Regions from separate parts of the Terribacillus sp. 7520-G genome, predicted to be linked through region 1. Evidence: riboswitches for the same ligand, from Rfam matches in the RefSeq annotation. Region 1 holds a riboswitch; each other region holds the start of a gene.
What was found. A riboswitch is a leader RNA that binds a small molecule or an ion and turns the genes downstream of it on or off. The one in region 1 is predicted to bind S-adenosylmethionine.
Positions count from the first base shown of each region.

Region 2: linked by a shared signal. The riboswitch ahead of CHH53_RS06675 (Na+/H+ antiporter NhaC family protein) and the one ahead of CHH53_RS14370 (M20 family metallopeptidase) in region 1 are both predicted to bind S-adenosylmethionine.
Region 3: linked by a shared signal. The riboswitch ahead of CHH53_RS09625 (methionine ABC transporter ATP-binding protein) and the one ahead of CHH53_RS14370 (M20 family metallopeptidase) in region 1 are both predicted to bind S-adenosylmethionine.
Region 4: linked by a shared signal. The riboswitch ahead of CHH53_RS01190 (LLM class flavin-dependent oxidoreductase) and the one ahead of CHH53_RS14370 (M20 family metallopeptidase) in region 1 are both predicted to bind S-adenosylmethionine.

Region 1 covers NZ_NQFP01000042.1:33,223-37,514, forward strand. Annotated here, with positions in the region: gene CHH53_RS14355 (5-methyltetrahydropteroyltriglutamate--homocysteine S-methyltransferase) at 1-44, opposite strand, end outside; gene CHH53_RS14360 (aminotransferase class I/II-fold pyridoxal phosphate-dependent enzyme) at 61-1,233, opposite strand; gene CHH53_RS14365 (methionine biosynthesis PLP-dependent protein) at 1,230-2,345, opposite strand; SAM riboswitch class I at 2,424-2,527, opposite strand; SAM riboswitch class I at 2,727-2,830, shown strand; gene CHH53_RS14370 (M20 family metallopeptidase) at 2,939-4,135, shown strand; gene CHH53_RS14375 (ABC transporter substrate-binding protein) at 4,148-4,292, shown strand, end outside.
Region 2 covers NZ_NQFP01000015.1:172,451-176,742, forward strand. Annotated here, with positions in the region: gene CHH53_RS06665 (3'-5' exonuclease) at 1-17, shown strand, start outside; gene CHH53_RS06670 (aspartate kinase) at 34-1,383, opposite strand; gene CHH53_RS06675 (Na+/H+ antiporter NhaC family protein) at 1,701-2,981, opposite strand; SAM riboswitch class I at 3,075-3,182, opposite strand; gene CHH53_RS06680 (DeoR/GlpR family DNA-binding transcription regulator) at 3,558-4,292, opposite strand, start outside.
Region 3 covers NZ_NQFP01000024.1:60,559-64,850, forward strand. Annotated here, with positions in the region: gene gcvH (glycine cleavage system protein GcvH) at 20-409, shown strand; gene CHH53_RS09610 (ribonuclease M5) at 542-892, shown strand; gene CHH53_RS09615 (thioredoxin family protein) at 920-1,210, shown strand; gene CHH53_RS09620 (hypothetical protein) at 1,294-1,623, shown strand; SAM riboswitch class I at 1,683-1,784, shown strand; gene CHH53_RS09625 (methionine ABC transporter ATP-binding protein) at 1,888-2,910, shown strand; gene CHH53_RS09630 (methionine ABC transporter permease) at 2,903-3,571, shown strand; gene CHH53_RS09635 (MetQ/NlpA family ABC transporter substrate-binding protein) at 3,587-4,292, shown strand, end outside.
Region 4 covers NZ_NQFP01000001.1:252,847-257,138, reverse strand. Annotated here, with positions in the region: gene CHH53_RS01200 (NAD(P)-dependent oxidoreductase) at 1-850, opposite strand, end outside; gene CHH53_RS01195 (LLM class flavin-dependent oxidoreductase) at 955-1,962, shown strand; SAM riboswitch class I at 2,010-2,121, shown strand; gene CHH53_RS01190 (LLM class flavin-dependent oxidoreductase) at 2,225-3,244, shown strand; gene CHH53_RS01185 (NUDIX hydrolase) at 3,317-3,907, shown strand; gene CHH53_RS01180 (aminopeptidase) at 3,946-4,292, opposite strand, start outside.

The sequences.
Region 1 (4,292 bases):
ACGTGATCTGCTCTGAATGGTGCCGTTTTTGTCTTGATTGTCATGTTCATCTCTCCCATTTTAATTTTTCACTATCTCTGTTGATCGCCCAGCAGCCTCCAAAGCCTGGTGCAGATCCCCGATAAGATCTTCTGCATGCTCCAAACCGACAGATAAACGCAAGAGGCCATCTGTGATGCCGCGTTTTCTCCGCTCATCCTCCGGCATGGCCGCATGCGACATCGCAGCAGGATACGAGAGGATGGATTCCACCGCGCCAAGACTGACGGCGAAAACCGGAATGCGAAGCTGTTCAACGAATACCTTCGCATGCTCCCTGCTCGGCAGGATGAAAGATAATACCGCTCCGTTCCCGCTGGCTTGCCCGGTATGTATATCGCGGCCTTTATGGGTTGGCAAACCCGGGTAGAAGACATCTTCCACAAGCGGATGCTCCAGCAAGTAGGATGCTATCCTTCCCGCTGTCTCCGTCGACTGACGCAGCCTTGCTCCCAGCGTCTTGATGCCTTGGAGCAGCAAATAGCTATCCTGGGCACCAAGGATGGCCCCGAATGTATTCTGGATGAAGGCAAGCCGCTCTCCCAGATCGTTGTCCCTGGTGATCAGGAGCCCGGCGATGATATCGCTATGCCCGGAAAGGAACTTGGTCGCACTATGGATGGCTACATCCACACCGAGTGAAAGCGGCTGCTGATACAATGGCGTCAAAAACGTATTATCCAAAAAAGTCAAGCACCCATTCTGCTTGGCCAACCGTACAACCGCACGGATATCCGTCACCTTCAAACGAGGATTGGAGGGTGATTCCAGATAAATGACCTTCGTGTTTGGCTGGATGGCCGCTTCAACCGCATCCAGATCGGTTAGATCCACAAAGGAATGGCTGATCTGGAACTTAGGAAGGATCTCTGTCACAAAACGGTACGTACCGCCATACACATCTTCGGTCACTACCACATGATCGCCCGCAGACAGCAGCATGAATGCAGAAGATATCGCTGCCATGCCCGATGAAAAAGCGAAAGCACATGTCCCTCCCTCAAGTTCTGCCGCCTTTTGCTCGAGCGCTTCCCGTGTCGGATTGCCGGAACGGCTATAGTCGAACGGACCGAAAGCATCGAAGCCTTCCTGATGGTAAGTGGAGGAAAGATAAATCGGCACGTTCACCGCACCTGTCCGCTGTTCCTTATGCCGGCCTTGGATACACGCCGTTTCCAAATGCTGTTCGCTCATAAGATGACCTCCTGATCCACTCTTTGGAATGCTTGCTGCAAATCTCCGATCAAATCATCCGCTTCTTCGATCCCGACCGAGAAACGGAGCAGCCGATCGCATATTCCCCTGGCTTCCCTTTCTTCAAGAGGGATATCGGCATGGGTCTGTGTCGTTGGATATGTAATGAAACTCTCCACTCCGCCAAGGCTTTCTGCAAATGTAATGGTCTTCAGGCTGCGCAGGAACGGATCGACCCATTTACTGTCCTTGACCCGGAAAGAAAGCATGCCGCCCTTGCCTGCGTATAGGACATCCTCCACCTTTGGCTGCTCTTTCAAATATGCCGCGATGCGCTTGGCATTGGTTTGATGCTGCCGCATTCGGAGCGGCAGCGTCTTCAAGCCACGGATGAGAAGCCAGGAATCGAGCGGGGATAACACGGCACCGATGCCGTTATGGAGTACAGACAGGCGCTCTGACAGCTCTACGCCCTTACTCACGACCAGTCCAGCCAGTACATCATTATGTCCGCCGATATATTTCGTCGCACTATGGATGACGATATCTGCCCCATGTGTAATTGGCTGCTGGAGATAAGGCGTCAGGAATGTATTGTCGACAATCAGCAACAGACCGTGTGCTTTCGCCAGTTGCGCATATGCATCCATATCGATTTCCTGCATCAGTGGATTTGTAGGTGTCTCCAGGAAGATCGCTTTTGTCTCATCCGTAATCATCGCTGCTGTTTCTCCCACTGTCCGAAATGGAGCGTAAATCGGCGTCACTCCGTATGATTCCGAATAGAAATCGAACAGTCGATAGGTGCCGCCATAAATATCCTCCGGCACGAGCAGGGAGTCTCCGGATCGGAAAAGTGATAATACGAGTTGGATCGCTGCCATGCCCGAGCTGCAGGCAAAAGCCCGGTCACCTTTTTCAAGCTTTGCGAATCCTTCCTCCAGAACAGCCCGAGTCGGGTTCTTCGTCCGGGTATAATCATAACCAGTCGATTCCCCGATTCCGCCATGTGCATAAGCAGTGGAAAGATAAACCGGCGGATTGACAGCACCTGTCACTTCATCACTTCGGTTTCCTATCTGTACAAATGTTGTCTCTAAGCTACTTCCCATATCGATTCTCACCCTTCTATATAAAAAAAAGAACCTTCTCCCCAAAAAGGAAGAAGGTCCAGTCATAACCGAATCAGCTTCTTATCTTTAAGGCGGATACCTTTTGGAATTAGCACCGTGTCTGGACAGACTGGTTGCTGAGACATCATAGGGCCAATTCCCTCCGTCTCTCTTGATAAGAAAAATCACTATTCATTTTTTATATTATAGCCATGTTAACATACAGGAAAATCCAGTCAAGATATTTTTGATAATTTTCCATCAAATACAATTATTTCTGTTGATTTTTTTAGGCAAAGCCGTTTTTGATGGCAGTCAAAGTAAAAAAATAGGATTGACACCCAGTACTTTTCGGTCTATCCTTTTCCTTACAACTGATATTTCTTATCCAGATTGGTGGAGGGAATGGCCCTAAGAAACCAAAGCAACAGGCTGCAAGCCGCAGTACTGTGCTAATTCCAGGTGTTTGACACTGAAGATAAGAAGAGCGGAAGCTTGAAAAATGGCCCTCTTCTTGTGGAAGGGGCCTTTTTTTAAGACAAAATCCGATTAATTTCATTGGAGATATCAAGATTATTACAGGAGGCTATAGGATGGAGACCACAAAGCAGACCCTTGCGGAGGTACATAAGGAATTGGAACAGGATTTCGCAGAAGTCGTCGAATGGAGACGATATCTGCATCAGCATCCTGAATTGAGTTTTCAAGAGACAGAAACAGCCCGTTTCATCGCTGATAAGCTGCACAGCTTCGGATATGAGGATATCCAGACAAATATCGGCGGCTACGGCATTGTCGCAGCGCTGTCAGGGAAAGAGACTGGGCCGACGATTGCCCTCAGGGCTGATTTCGATGCCCTGCCGATAGAGGACGAGAAAGAAACAGCCTATCGCTCCCAGATACCTGGTGTGATGCATGCTTGCGGGCATGACGGTCATACGGCTGCACTGCTCGGGACTGCCAAAGCATTGATCAAGCATAAGGACAGCCTGAAAGGCAAAGTCGTCTTCCTGTTCCAGCCTGCTGAGGAAGTACCGCCCGGCGGTGCCAAGGCGATGATTGAAGATGGAGCACTCGACGGCGTCGATTATGTCTACGGCGCACATCTTAACTCTGCTGCCCCTGTCGGGAAAATCGGTGTCGGCGAAGGATTCAAAATGGCCGCAGTGGATAAATTTTCGATCACCATCCAAGGAAAAGGGGGGCATGGCGCCGCTCCTCAGGAAGCTGTCGATCCAATCGTCATCGGCAGTGATATCGTAAGCGCCTTGCAGAAGATTGTCAGCCGCAGAGTCAGCCCGCTGGAATCCGCGGTTGTGACACTGGGTGTCTTCCAGTCCGGCAATGCGTTCAATGTCATTCCGGATACAGCCAAATTGGAAGGCACGGTCCGGACATTCAATGCCGACATCCGCAAGCAGGTCAGACAGCAGATAGAAGCAATCGTTTCGGGGATCACGAGCGGATTCGGCGCAACCTATTCCATCGATTACCTGCACGGCTATCCTGCGCTTTATAATCATCCTGAGGAGACTGCTCTTTTGCAGAGGCTGTTCTCCGAGCAATTCGGCGAAGAACAGGTAATAGAGCTTGAAACCGGGATGGGAGCGGAAGATTTCGCTTATTACCTGCAGGAAAAACCCGGCAGCTTTTTTAAAGTTGGCTCCCGCAACGAGGATACAGGCACACACTATCCGCATCATCATCCGAAATTCGACATCGATGAGCGCGCATTGCTCATCACCGAAAAAGCGTTCACGAAAATCGTATTCTCGTTATTGGGAAGCTAAGGAGGAAATGTCTTGAAGAAGAGATTTGCACTTATATCATTAGGCTTGGCGGCTACCATCGCACTGTTCGGATGCTCCGGCAATTCCAGCAGCAGTTCCGGCGCAAGCGGCGGAGAACCCGTGGAAGGCGGCGACTTGAACGTTGCCATGACAGCGG
Region 2 (4,292 bases), on a different contig from region 1:
GGACAACGCCATTTTAGGCGCTGTCCGGATTCTTTAATCCTGGAAAAATGCTTTGTACAATGATTGTACAGCCTCATTGATCTGATGGGCTTTGACACCGAACATCAAAGATACTTCAGAGGAACCTTGGTTGATCATTTCGATATTCACATTCGCATCGGTAAAAGCCTTTGTGGCTGTACTGGAAACACCGATTGTTTCGATCATCCCTTCCCCGACGATCATGATCATCGCAAGATCGCGGTCGATGGACACCTGATCGGCTTTCAGTTCCTCTTTGAGACGGCGGACGACCACTGCTTCTTTATCCGGCGGCAGCTGGCTTTCCCTGAGGATGACACTCATATCATCGATACCGGATGGAGCATGCTCAAAGGAAATGTTTTCTTCCTCGAGAATCTGCAATAGCTTCCGGCCGAAACCAAGCTCCCGGTTCATCAAGTATTTGCTGATATAGATGCTCAAGAAGCCTGTATCACTCGCAATGCCTATGACGGGATTTCCCGATACTTCCCTTTCCGCAACTATCATCGTTCCGGGTGCGGAAGGATTGTTCGTATTTTTCACACATACCGGTATTTTAGCTTGGAATGCCGGAATCAGTGCTTCGTCATGGAAGACAGAGAAGCCTGCATAAGATAACTCCCGCATTTCGCGATACGTCAATGTGTGGATTTCTTTAGGATTCTCCACGATATTCGGATTCACACTATAAACACTATCCACGTCTGTAAAGTTTTCATACAAGGAAGCCTTCACGCCTGCACTCACGATGGAGCCGGTGATATCCGAACCGCCTCTAGGGAAAGTGGCAAGTTTCCCCTCCTTCGTATAGCCAAAGAAACCAGGGATGACAAGCACCCCTTCCCGATCACGAAGTTTATATAAAAGCTCGAAGCTCTCATCAAGTATCCGTGCTCCTCCCAATTCCTCCCTCACAAGCAAACCTGCTTCTTGAGGGTTCACATAGGCAGCTTCGACACCTAATTTCTGAAGATATGCACTGAATACTTTTGCAAGGGAATCTTCCCCCGCCGCCTTCAATGCATCCATCTTGTTCACGGCAGGGATTGCATCGGACAGGATTCCATCCAGATGATCGGCTATCTGTCCGATAAGGTTATCATCAAGCTCCAATTCCTCGACGATGGATCGGAAACGCGATAGTACTTTTTCCACCTGTGTACTGACGTCTTCCCCTTTGTTGTGCGCCTCGCCTATTGCAATCAGCAAGTCCGTCACCTTCGTATCTGCTTTATCCCGTTTACCCGGTGCAGAAACGACGATGAACTTCCGCTCTTGATCGGCTTTCACGATTTGTGCTACTTTGCGGAGCTGCTCCGCACTTGCTACTGAACTACCACCAAATTTTGCTACCTTCATCTGTCTCTCTCCATTACGCTTTTTCTTTACATAAGTAAAATAGTATCACAGAGTTTCTTCTGCTGGCTATATGAAAGACATAATTTTGAGAAAAAATCGACAAAGATGGTTTACATAATAAAATTATGGTTAATAAAAGGCGTTTTCGGCTGTCCGATAAATGCCGTACCTGCAAACCAGAAATCCGATCGGATGACAACTGATTGCACCCAGATCCACTCATTCCATCCATTCCCGTCACCATTCCAGCCTTCTTTTCAATCCGAAATTCCTTGCATAAAAAACCGCACAGCCTTGCTGCTGTGCGGTCCACTTTTTCAGCTGTTCTTCTTCGGGTATCCGATAAGGATAGCGATGATTCCGCAGACACCGATGAGGATAGGATAGAAGGAGTATTGCAAAATGCTGACTGGTGATATACCAGCCACACCGGCAACCGCCAGTAATTGGCCGCCATATGGCAAAAGGCCTTGAATCGCACAGGAGAAAATATCCAATATACTTGCGGTCTTTCGCCGATCTATCCCGTATTGATCCGCAATGTTTTTAGCGAGCGGACCTACGATCAATATAGAAATTGTATTATTGGCCGTAGATAAATCAGTAACTCCAACCAGACCGGCAATGCTGAATTCAGCACCTTTTTTCGATTTAATCCTCCGTGTTGAAAGGTGAAGCAGGTAATCGATTCCGCCGTTATATTTAATGACCTCTACCATTCCTGCTATCAGTATTGCAAGGAAAGCAATCTCATACATATCTGCCATTCCTCCGCCCATCGTCTGCACAAGATCCATTACATGATAGCTGCCATCAACCAAGCCAACTGCTCCAGCTAAAACAACACCAGACGCCAGAACAAGGAAAACATTCATTCCAGATAATGCAAAGACAATAACCAGAATGTAAGGAAGTATTTTTACCCAGCTATAGCTTCCATGATCCACTTGAGCCGTCTCACCCATTGTCATAATGCCTAAGATGATGCTCGTTACAATAGCTGCCGGCAGGACAATCCAAAAGTTCACCTTGAATTTATCCTTCATTTGAACACCTTGTGATCGTACGGCAGTAATGGTTGTATCCGAGATAAAGGATAAATTATCACCAAACATGGAACCGCCAATGATCGCAGCCATTACCAGCGCCATCGAAAGATCGGTATGTTCGCTTATCCCCACTCCGATTGGAGCCAGCGCAACAATCGTACCCACCGAGGTACCCATTGCCAGGGAGATAAAGCAGGCTATGATGAATAAGCCCACGACAAGCAGGTTTTGCGGTACAAATGCTAACGCAAAGTTTACAGTGGAGTCTACTGCACCCATGCCCTCTGCCACCCCTGAAAAGGCACCAGCCAAAAGAAAGATAATGACCATCAGCATGACATTGGAGTTCCCTGCTCCTTGACAAAAGATGTCAACCTTCCGCGAAAATGATTCTTTCCGATTCATAGCAAGAGCGACAGCACCTGCAATGACAATCGCCACTAAGACAGGAAACGCATAAAAGTCACCTGTAATGACCCCTGAACCAATGAATAAAATCAAAAAAACAACAAATGGGATCAGCGCCCATGGATTTCCTTTCTTCATCATTCCACCTCCAAAAATAAAAGCGACAAGTCTTGTCCGTTTTTCCTCTCAAAAAAGGCCCCATCTTGACAAGCAAGAAGAGGCATCCTGGCACTTTTCTTATCTATCAAGCCTCGGCTTGCTGGAGTTGGCACAGCAACTTCATCATAAAGTTCCGCTGCCGAGATTTCATCGGGCCAGTCCCTCCATCTCTCTTAATAAGAAGAAAAAATCGATTTTTTTGTCACAATAAATAAGAGAATACAGGATTCGTATTGCTTTATCAACAAAAATCCCATGGTTATATTATACTTTCGAAGGGATATCGATAGGCAGTGGATAAGATAGGGATTTGTTTGCAAACCAAAAAGGCTGTCCATTAAGGACAACCTTTCAAGATGGACGTCGAAAGCAGAGAATCCATAAGCGGAGGCTTCTTATCCTCCGAGGGTCGCTGATGCAATAACCGCTTTCAGATCCGGTTAGGATTTCAGCAATTCAAGCGCTTACAAAAATCAACGAGTTCAGAGGGATAAATGCTATTTTATTCCTCATACCATGCTTAGCGACCCCGCAAGCTTAATCCTGCGGGGTCGGTGATTAGTTCACGGCTTGGAACTCGATGTTCTGTTTTTCAAAATGGTTGCTTGTGATGGAATCTATCCCTGTATCTGTGTAGACCTTCGAAATCCTATCCAGACCGGTGATTGTGGCGAAAGCACGCTTGCCGAATTTACTGGAATCGGCCAGGAGGATTGTTTGTTCCGCTATCTCGATCATTTGCTTCTTCACGATCGCCTGCTGTTCATTCGAGTCACTCAAACCATGCTCGAGATGGACACTCTTGCACGAAAGGAAAGTTTTATCTACATAATAGGTCGTCAATGATCTCTCCGTCAGCGGTCCGACATAGGATAATGATTTTGACAGCAGCTGTCCGCCGAGCGAAATGACACGGATCTGATCCTTTGTACTGCAGGCAAGTGCCACTTTGATACTGTTGGTTATGATCGTCAGCGGCATATTCGGCAATTCTTTTGCCATATACCATGCTGTCGTGCTGGCATCGAGAATGATTCGTTCCCCGGTGTGGATATCGGAGACTGCCGCTTTGGCAATCGCTTGCTTTTCCTGCATATGCATTACTTCGCGTGCTTCATGCGCAATCTCCGTTGCCCCTTCTTCGATCCGCACAGCTCCGCCATGACTGCGATGGAGCAGCTGCTCCTTTTCCAGCTTCTCGAGGTCGCGCCGTATCGTCTCCTCGGTCACATGGAAGAGGGAGCTAAGCTCGGTGACCCGGACGCTTGCCCGTTCGTTGACCAGCTCGACGAT
Region 3 (4,292 bases), on a different contig from region 1:
AATAGGTGGAGGAATAAAAATGAGCAACTTACCGAAAGATCTACGTTACACGGAAGAACATGAATGGATCAAAAAAGAAGAAAGCAATCAGTACCGGATCGGCATAACCGACTTCGCCCAGGATGAACTCGGGGATATCGTATTCGTGGAACTGCCATCCGTTGGTGATGAATTGAAAGCGGACGAGCCATTCGGCAGCGTCGAATCTGTCAAGACAGTATCCGAGCTGTATGCTCCGATCAGCGGTAAAGTCGTGGCTGTGAACGAAGACTTGGACGACAGCCCCGAATTTGTAAATGAATCCCCATACGAGAAGGCATGGATGATCGTGGTGGAAGCAGACGATGAAGCAGCTTATGAAAGCCTGCTTTCGGTAGAGGATTACGAAGGAAGAATCAAAGAGGATTAATTTTTGCTGCCCTTGTTGGCAAGGGCAGCGGTTTCTTTTCATATACTATGGCAAGCGTCATTGCTAAGCTGCCTTTATTCGGAGCACGGGCAAGGAAGCAATCAAATATCGATCAGAATAGGTGATGCCAGTATGGGTGATGAAGAAAAGGTCATTATTGTGGAAGGACGCTCGGATAAAGAGCAGATAAAGAAGATCATCGATGAGGAAGTGACGATCATCTGCACCAATGGAACATTGGGCATCGAGCGGCTGGAACAGCTTTTGTATGACTATGACTTGGATCACAAGCAAGTATATATCATGGTGGATGAGGACAGCGCCGGACATAAGCTGAGGAAACAGCTTGCCAGAGAGCTTCCGCATGCCCAGCATATTTACGTAGACAGAACCTATCGAGAGGTAGCGGCGACCCCGGCACCTGAATTGGCCACGGCCCTGCTTAGCCGAAGTATCATGGTGCATCCATTCTTCCTCGCCTGATGAAAGAAGGGATGAATTATCAACGTCATCGAAAAAGAGGTCCGGGAAGTCATTCGGCAGGAACAGGCAAGGATATTTGTGCATACACCGTTCTGCGGCACATGCCAGCTTGCCGAGAAAATGCTCCTGACAGTGGAGACTTTGACGGGCCAGGAATATTATCATAAACTGAACGCCTCCCTATTTCCGGTTTTCATGCAGGAATATCGGATTGAGAGCGTACCTTGTCTGATTGTCTTTGAACAAGGGGAAGTTCAGGAGAAAATATATGCGTTTCATTCTGTCCAGCATATGCTGGCAAAAACGCTGGGTGAATAAAACAGCTTTCCAATTGGAAAGCTGTTTTTTCTTGCAGGAATTCGGAGGGCACGGAGCCAAATACAAAGCAGGGGGGATGAAGGATGATCATGGAAGAACTGGAAAAGCTCAAACGGCAAATCGAGGCAAGGGAGGATCTGCTGCCTTTATGCAATGACAAACGGCTGAAGGTCTTTATAGAATGGGAAGATGATCATTTCGATTTGCATATTGATAGGAGCAGTCTGACGACGCCGGCCACGAAGCCTTATGGATTTCTGTATATCCGTACGGATGAGCGCACACTTCATCAGCTTCTTGCGGGCCAAGTGCAGCTTCGCAGTTTATGCGACAGGCAGGTAGTGGAAGGGGATTATCAGCATATCCTTCTTATGGAAGCGCTTTTGTTCCTTGGAGCCCGTGGCAGTTTGTAATATATGTTGACAGAACTTTGTACTAGTGCTAAACTCCTTTTTAGCAATCATATATAAAACTCTTATCAAGAGTGGCGGAGGGACTGGCCCGATGAAGCCCGGCAACCACAGGTTTTCCTGTATGGTGCCAATTCCTGCAGGGAAACCTGTACAGATGAGAGAACAATTTTCGCAACCAAAAGCGTCTTTTTGTTCTCATGACAAAAAGACGCTTTTTTATGTTTTTTATGTTTGCAGAGCAACATGGGGAAGGAGGAGCGGATATTGATTACCATCAAGAACCTCTCCAAAATATATCGTACGAAAAAACAGAATATTACAGCGGTTGATCAGCTTGACTTGACGATCGAGTCGGGTGAAATCTTTGGTGTGATCGGGTACAGCGGTGCTGGTAAAAGTACCTTCGTGCGCTTGCTGAACCGTCTGGAAGAACCGACAGCCGGTGAAATAATCATCAATGGCAAGGATATTGTAAAACAGCGGAAAAACGAACTCCGGCTTGCCAGACAGGAAATCGGGATGATCTTCCAGCACTTCAATCTGCTATGGTCCCGTACGGTGCACCAAAACATCGCTTTTCCACTGGAAATAGCGGGCGTACCGAAAAAAGAAAGAAAAGCGAAGGTTGATCGATTGATTGAGCTTGTCGGTCTGAAAGGACGCGAAAATGCTTACCCATCCCAATTAAGCGGCGGTCAGAAGCAGCGTGTCGGCATTGCGAGAGCACTGGCGAACGATCCGAAAGTACTGCTGTGTGATGAAGCGACATCTGCATTGGATCCGGAAACGACAGACAGCATCCTCGATCTGCTGGTGGACATCAACAAACGTCTCGGTTTGACGATCGTCATGATCACGCATGAAATGAATGTCATCCGTAAAATCTGCCATCGTGTTGCCGTAATGGATACCGGCAGGATCGTGGAGAAGGGTGATGCAGCGGAAGTGTTCCAAAATCCGCAGCAAGCGATCACGAAGCGTTTCGTCCAGCAATTGGATGGAAGCGAGCAATATGAATCCTTATCGGCGGCTGCGATGAAAGAAGGTTCAGGCACGATCGTGAAGCTTTCCTTCTCAGGGGACAATGTCAATCAGACAGTTGTCAGCCAGACCGCGAAGCAATTTGATGTGGACATCAATATCCTGCAGGGGAATGTACTGCAGACACAAACCGGCGCAGTCGGCAGCCTGTTCCTGCAGCTTGTGGGCAGTGAAGCGGAAGTGGAGAAGGCACTTGACTTCATCCGCGGGGCGAATGTGAAAGTGGAGGTGCAGGAACTTGTTTGAGAAATGGTTTCCGAATGTAGATATAGCAGATTTGAATACCGCCATCTATGAGACATTCTATATGACGATTCTTTCCTTGATCGGTACTTTCATCATCGGAATCATCCTTGGTCTTTTGCTTTATCTGACCAGTAAGGGAAAACTGTGGGAGAATAAAGTCGTTTATTGGATTGTGGCAGCGGTCGTCAATATATTCCGTGCGATCCCGTTCATCATCCTAATCTTGCTGCTGTTCCCATTCACCGATTTCATCGTCGGTACGATCCGCGGTCCGGAGGCAGCATTGCCGGCGCTGATCATCGGATCTGCACCATTCTATGCAAGGTTAGTCGAGATCGCATTGAAAGAAGTGGACAATGGAGTAGTCGAGGCTGCCAAGGCAATGGGGGCAAAGAATAGTACGATCATGTTCAAAGTTCTGCTGAAAGAGTCCATGCCGGCACTTGTCTCGGGTATTACCGTAACGGCAATCGCCCTTATCGGATCCACAGCAGTGGCGGGCGTCATCGGTGCAGGCGGATTAGGCGACTTCGCTTACTTCTACGGCTTCCAGCGCCGCCAATTCGATGTCGTATTCATCTGTACGCTATTGATTGTCATCGTGGTTTTCGTCTTCCAATTCATTGGAGATTTGATATCAAATAAACTAGATAAACGATAAAGGAGAGGGATTCATTTGAAAAAGGCATTATTAGTCATTTTATCAGCTGTATTCATGGTGTTCCTGGCAGCTTGCGGATCTTCCGGCAGCGGTTCGGGCGATGAAGAAACGACAATAAAAGTGGGTGCTTCCAGCACACCGCACGCAGAAATTCTTGAAGAAGCAAAACCACTCTTGGAAAAAGAGGGAATCAATCTCGAGATTGAAGAGTATCAGGATTATGTCCTTCCGAACGATGATTTGGCAAGTGGCGACCTGGATGCCAACTACTTCCAGCACATCCCTTACTTGGAGACTTCCAATAAGGATACTGGATATGATTTGATCAGCCTTGGCGGCGTTCACTTGGAACCAATGGGTGTCTACTCCAAAAACATCAAGAATGTCGACGATATCAAAGATGGTACAGAAGTGCTCATGGGCCGTAACGTAGCAGAGCAGGGACGTGTCCTTTCCATCTTCCAGAAGGAAGGCCTCATCAAAATCAAAGATGGTGTCGATCCTGTCGATGCAACGTTTGATGATATCGCAGAAAACCCGAAAAACTTGAAGTTCAGCATGGAAGTAGATCCTGCATTCCTGCCGGATACGTATGAATCCGAAGAAGATGCATTGGTTGTCATCAATACAAACTACGCATTGCAGGCAGGACTGAAACCTTCCGAGGACGCCTTGATCCTGGAAGGAACGGATTCCCCGTATGCGAACATCATTGCCGCAC
Region 4 (4,292 bases), on a different contig from region 1:
CCAAAAGTGCATAAACGGCGGCGACATCTTGCTTGCCATAGCCGTTCTTTTTCGCCAATGCGTACAGTTCCTTGACGCTGTTGGTCATCGGGAGGGGAGCACCTGCTTCATAGGCTGTTTCTGAAATCTGCTGTAAGTCCTTGTATGCATGTTCCAAAGGGAATTGGGGGTCGAAATCTTGATTGAGAATCGTATCCCGCTTACCGGCTTGGATATCACTCGTCACTGGCAAGGCAAGCAGGACATCCATCAAATGCTCCCGATCCAGACCGACTGCTTCACCGAAGCTGACAGCTTCAGATAAACCGGTCAAGGATTGGACGAGCAGCATATTGACTGCCAATTTGGTAGCTGAACCATTGCCATTTCCACCCATGTATTGGATGCTTTGTCCCATTTTCTCAAGCAGTGGGGTGATTTCTTTTACATCCTTTTCATCACCGCCGACAAGGAAGTGCAGCTTTCCTTGCTGAGCCGGTGCCTTGGATCCGGAAACGGGTGCATCGACAAAGCGGATATCATGAGCTCGAGCTGCTTTTGCCATCTCCTTCGTGAAAGCGGGCTTGACAGTGCTCGCATCGACCCATAAGCCATTCTTTTTCATGCCGCTGAAAAGTCCGTCTTCACCAAAGATGACAGCTTGGACTGCTCCTGGATCTGTCAGCATCGTAAATACGATATCAGCTTGCTCCCCGACTTCACGAGGCGAGTCAGCCCAGACAGCACCTTTGTCCATCAACGCGTGTGCTTTCTCTTTTGTACGGTTGAAAACGACTAATCGCTCTCCCTTTTCCAGCAGATTGGCAGCCATGTTTTCTCCCATTATTCCTAGTCCGATAAATCCGATCATATAAGCACCATCCTTTATATTGGAGTCTTTTCTAGCATACAGAAAAACGGATTGTTTTTAAAAGTCTTTCGCACAGGATATGATACAAAGAAGGAGTGAAGAAAATGAAGCTTAGTATATTGGATCAATCCCGGATCAAAGAAGATGGCAGTGCGGCAGAAGCACTGGAGGAAACGGTGCGGCTGGCTGAGCTGGCGGATCAGCTTGGCTATACACGATTCTGGGTTTCCGAGCATCACAGCGGCAGCCTGGCGCATAGCAGTCCAGAGCTTATGATGGGTCATCTGGCTGCACGGACGAGCCGCATCCGTATCGGTTCAGGCGGTGTCATGCTGCCTCATTATAGTGCGTATAAAGTGGCAGAAAATGCAAGATTGCTTGAAGCGCTCCATCCAGGAAGAATCGATCTTGGCATCGGAAGGGCGCCTGGTGGTATGCCGGCTGCGAAAAGAGCATTGCAGGAGCATAAATCTGTGCCGGAGGATTGGTATGATCAGCAGATACGGGACCTGCTTCATTACCTGGATATAAGAAAAGAAGACAAGCATCGGTTCGGCGACTTGCGGGCGATGCCTGAAATCGGCACCGCCCCATCTGTATGGCTGCTCGGCGGCAGTGCCGGAAGTGCAGGGCTTGCTGCGTATCATGGAATCGGATTCGCCTATGCGCAATTCATCCGTGGGGAAAAGGATGCAGCGGTGCTGGATGTATATCGAAAATCCTTCCGGAAGAATGAACAGGAGCCGCAAATGATGGTCAGTCTCTTCCTTTTCTGTGCAGAAACGACGGAAGCTGCAGAAGCCTTGGCCAAAAGTCATGAGGTTGCCTCGCTTTTGCAGGAGCAGGGAAGACCAGTGAAAGGGATGCTCCGCCCGGATACAGCGTCAGCCTATAAGCTGTCTCCTTATGAAAAGGAGCGCCTGGAAGACAACCGCCCGACCATGGTGATCGGGACACCTGATGAAGTACTTCAGCAATTGGATGAGCTGGAGAACTATTACGGAGCGGAGGTCGAGTTCATGCTGACCAGCCCCGTTTATGAAGAGAAAGCAAGACAAAATGGGTTCCGCCTGTTGATGGAGGCCCATCGGCGCCGCAGTTATTCTGTTTGAATCGGACACCGCTATTCTGGTATAGTAAGAGTGATAATTCATAAGAAATCTTATAACGAGTGGCGGAGGGAAAGGCCCGATGAAGCCCGGCAACCCACTGCAGGAGGGCAGTCCTGCAGGAAGGTGCTACGACCTGCAGCAAAAGCTGCGTGATAAGATGACGACGGCTGCAAACAATGGCTTCTTCTCATCGAAGAAGCTTTTTTAGTAGATTTGATGTGTCGTTCGGTAGGATTTCCTATGTGCAAAAGGAGTAATAACAATGAAATATGCATACTGGCAGCCAGTTTCAAACAGCTGGCTGCGTCATGTGGAGGATGGGGGGCCGCTGCGTTTGACGTGTGTCCAAGAAATAGCGCATATGGCGGAAACCTTGGGGTTCGATGCCGTATTCCTTCCAGATACTTACCTATACCAAGGGAAAAATGCCGATCAGAAGCTGGACTTTTGGGAAACGGCTGGAGCGATAGCAGAAGCAACCGATAAATTGCATATCATGGCAGCGGTCCGGCCCAGTATCGATCAGCCGGCAGAAGCTGCCAAGCAGGCGGTGAAGATCGACGGAATCAGCAATAGCCGCTTTTCCCTGGCAGTCGTTTCATTTCTGCGTGAAGAGGAAAGAAAGCGTCAAGCTGGCGATATAGAAGGAACGGAGGAATTCTATCTCCAGACAGAAGAATTCTTCGAAGTACTGCGGGGAGTCTGGACTGCCGGCAGCTACACATACGATGGACTGTACTATCAAGTGGAGCATGTCGATCATTTGCCTGCCGGAAAGAAAAAAGAGATTTCCCCTTTATATGCAGGCGGGGAAAGCGACTACTTACGCCAGACAATTGCCGAGACATGTGATGCGTATGTCATGAAGGGCGGCACAGTGCAGGAAGTGGCCAGTATGATTGCCGATATGCAGATTCGCCGGGAAGCATCTGGCAAGTCCGCGTTCACGGAGTTTGGCATGACAGCTTATGTCATATGCCGTGACTCAGAGGAAGAAGCCATCCAGGAATGGGAAAGGATTACCAGTTCCGACTATGAAGCATATGTAACGGAGGAGGAGCTGGCGCAGAAAAGCAGGATAAGTGACGATGCTGTTTCTGCCAGAGGACTGCGGCCAAACTTTGTCGGGACACCGATGCAGATTGCACAGCGGATACTGGCTTATGAGCACGCAGGTGTCAGCCTATTGCTGCTTCAGTTTTCCCCGCAAAAACGAGAGATGGAGCGTTTCGCCAAAGAAGTCATCCCATTGGTGGAGGAAATGCGGGAAGATTCCATTTAATTGGGAATGAGCGGTGGACAATCTTATTTTTATCGCGTACATTAGAAAAAAAGAGTGAGTATGGGGGAAACTATGGAGCTATTGACGATTTTCGATGGGCAGCACCGGGAAATAGGAGTGAAAGAAAGACAGGCAGTCCATCGCGATGGGGACTGGCATGAGACTTTCCACTGCTGGTTCGTGGAGCATGATGGTACAGAACCATACATTTATCTACAGCAGCGTTCTGCTAATAAAAGCGAATTTCCCGGGAAATACGACATTACTGCAGCTGGTCATCTGGGAAGCGGCGAAACGCCCGTAATAGGCGGCTTACGTGAGATACAGGAAGAATTGGGTGTCACGCTTCAGGAAAGTGATCTATTTTATAAAGGTATCATCCAAGAGGAATTATTCGCCAAGGATCTGATCGATCGGGAGTTCTGTCATCAATTTTTCTATTACTTGGAAGAATTGCCGGAGATCTTGCTGAATGAAGAAGTGATACAGATTGTCAGGATGAAGGTGAATGACTTGGAAAGACTCGTGGAAGGCAAAGCGAAAAGCGTGGAAGCGGAAATCGTTGCGGGAGCTCCCTGTCAGCGAATCGAGATTACACATGAAGAACTTTGCCCTCATCAGCTTGATTATTATCGGGAAGTCATCATGATCTGCCATACATAAAAAAGGAACAGCAATGCCGCTGTTCCTTTTTTATTTCATCAGAAAGCCCAATTCCCTTTTTCGAAGATGGGTTCGATTGTGCCATCCGGCGTTTCGCCTGTGATGGATAATTCCCCGGATCCGACCATGAAATCAACATGTGCCAGACTGTAGTTGAATCCGATCGACTCCAATTCCTCTTTCGATTTGCTGCGGGCATCCTTCACGCACATGCCGATTGCTTGTCCAAGTGCCAAATGGCAGGAAGCATTCTCATCGAATAATGTGTTGTTGAAGACGATGCCGGATTGGGAAATCGGTGATTGATGCGGCACGAGCGCAACCTCCCCAAGGAAGCGTGCGCCTTCATCGGTATCCAGCAGATTCTTGAGCGTGTCATAGCCTT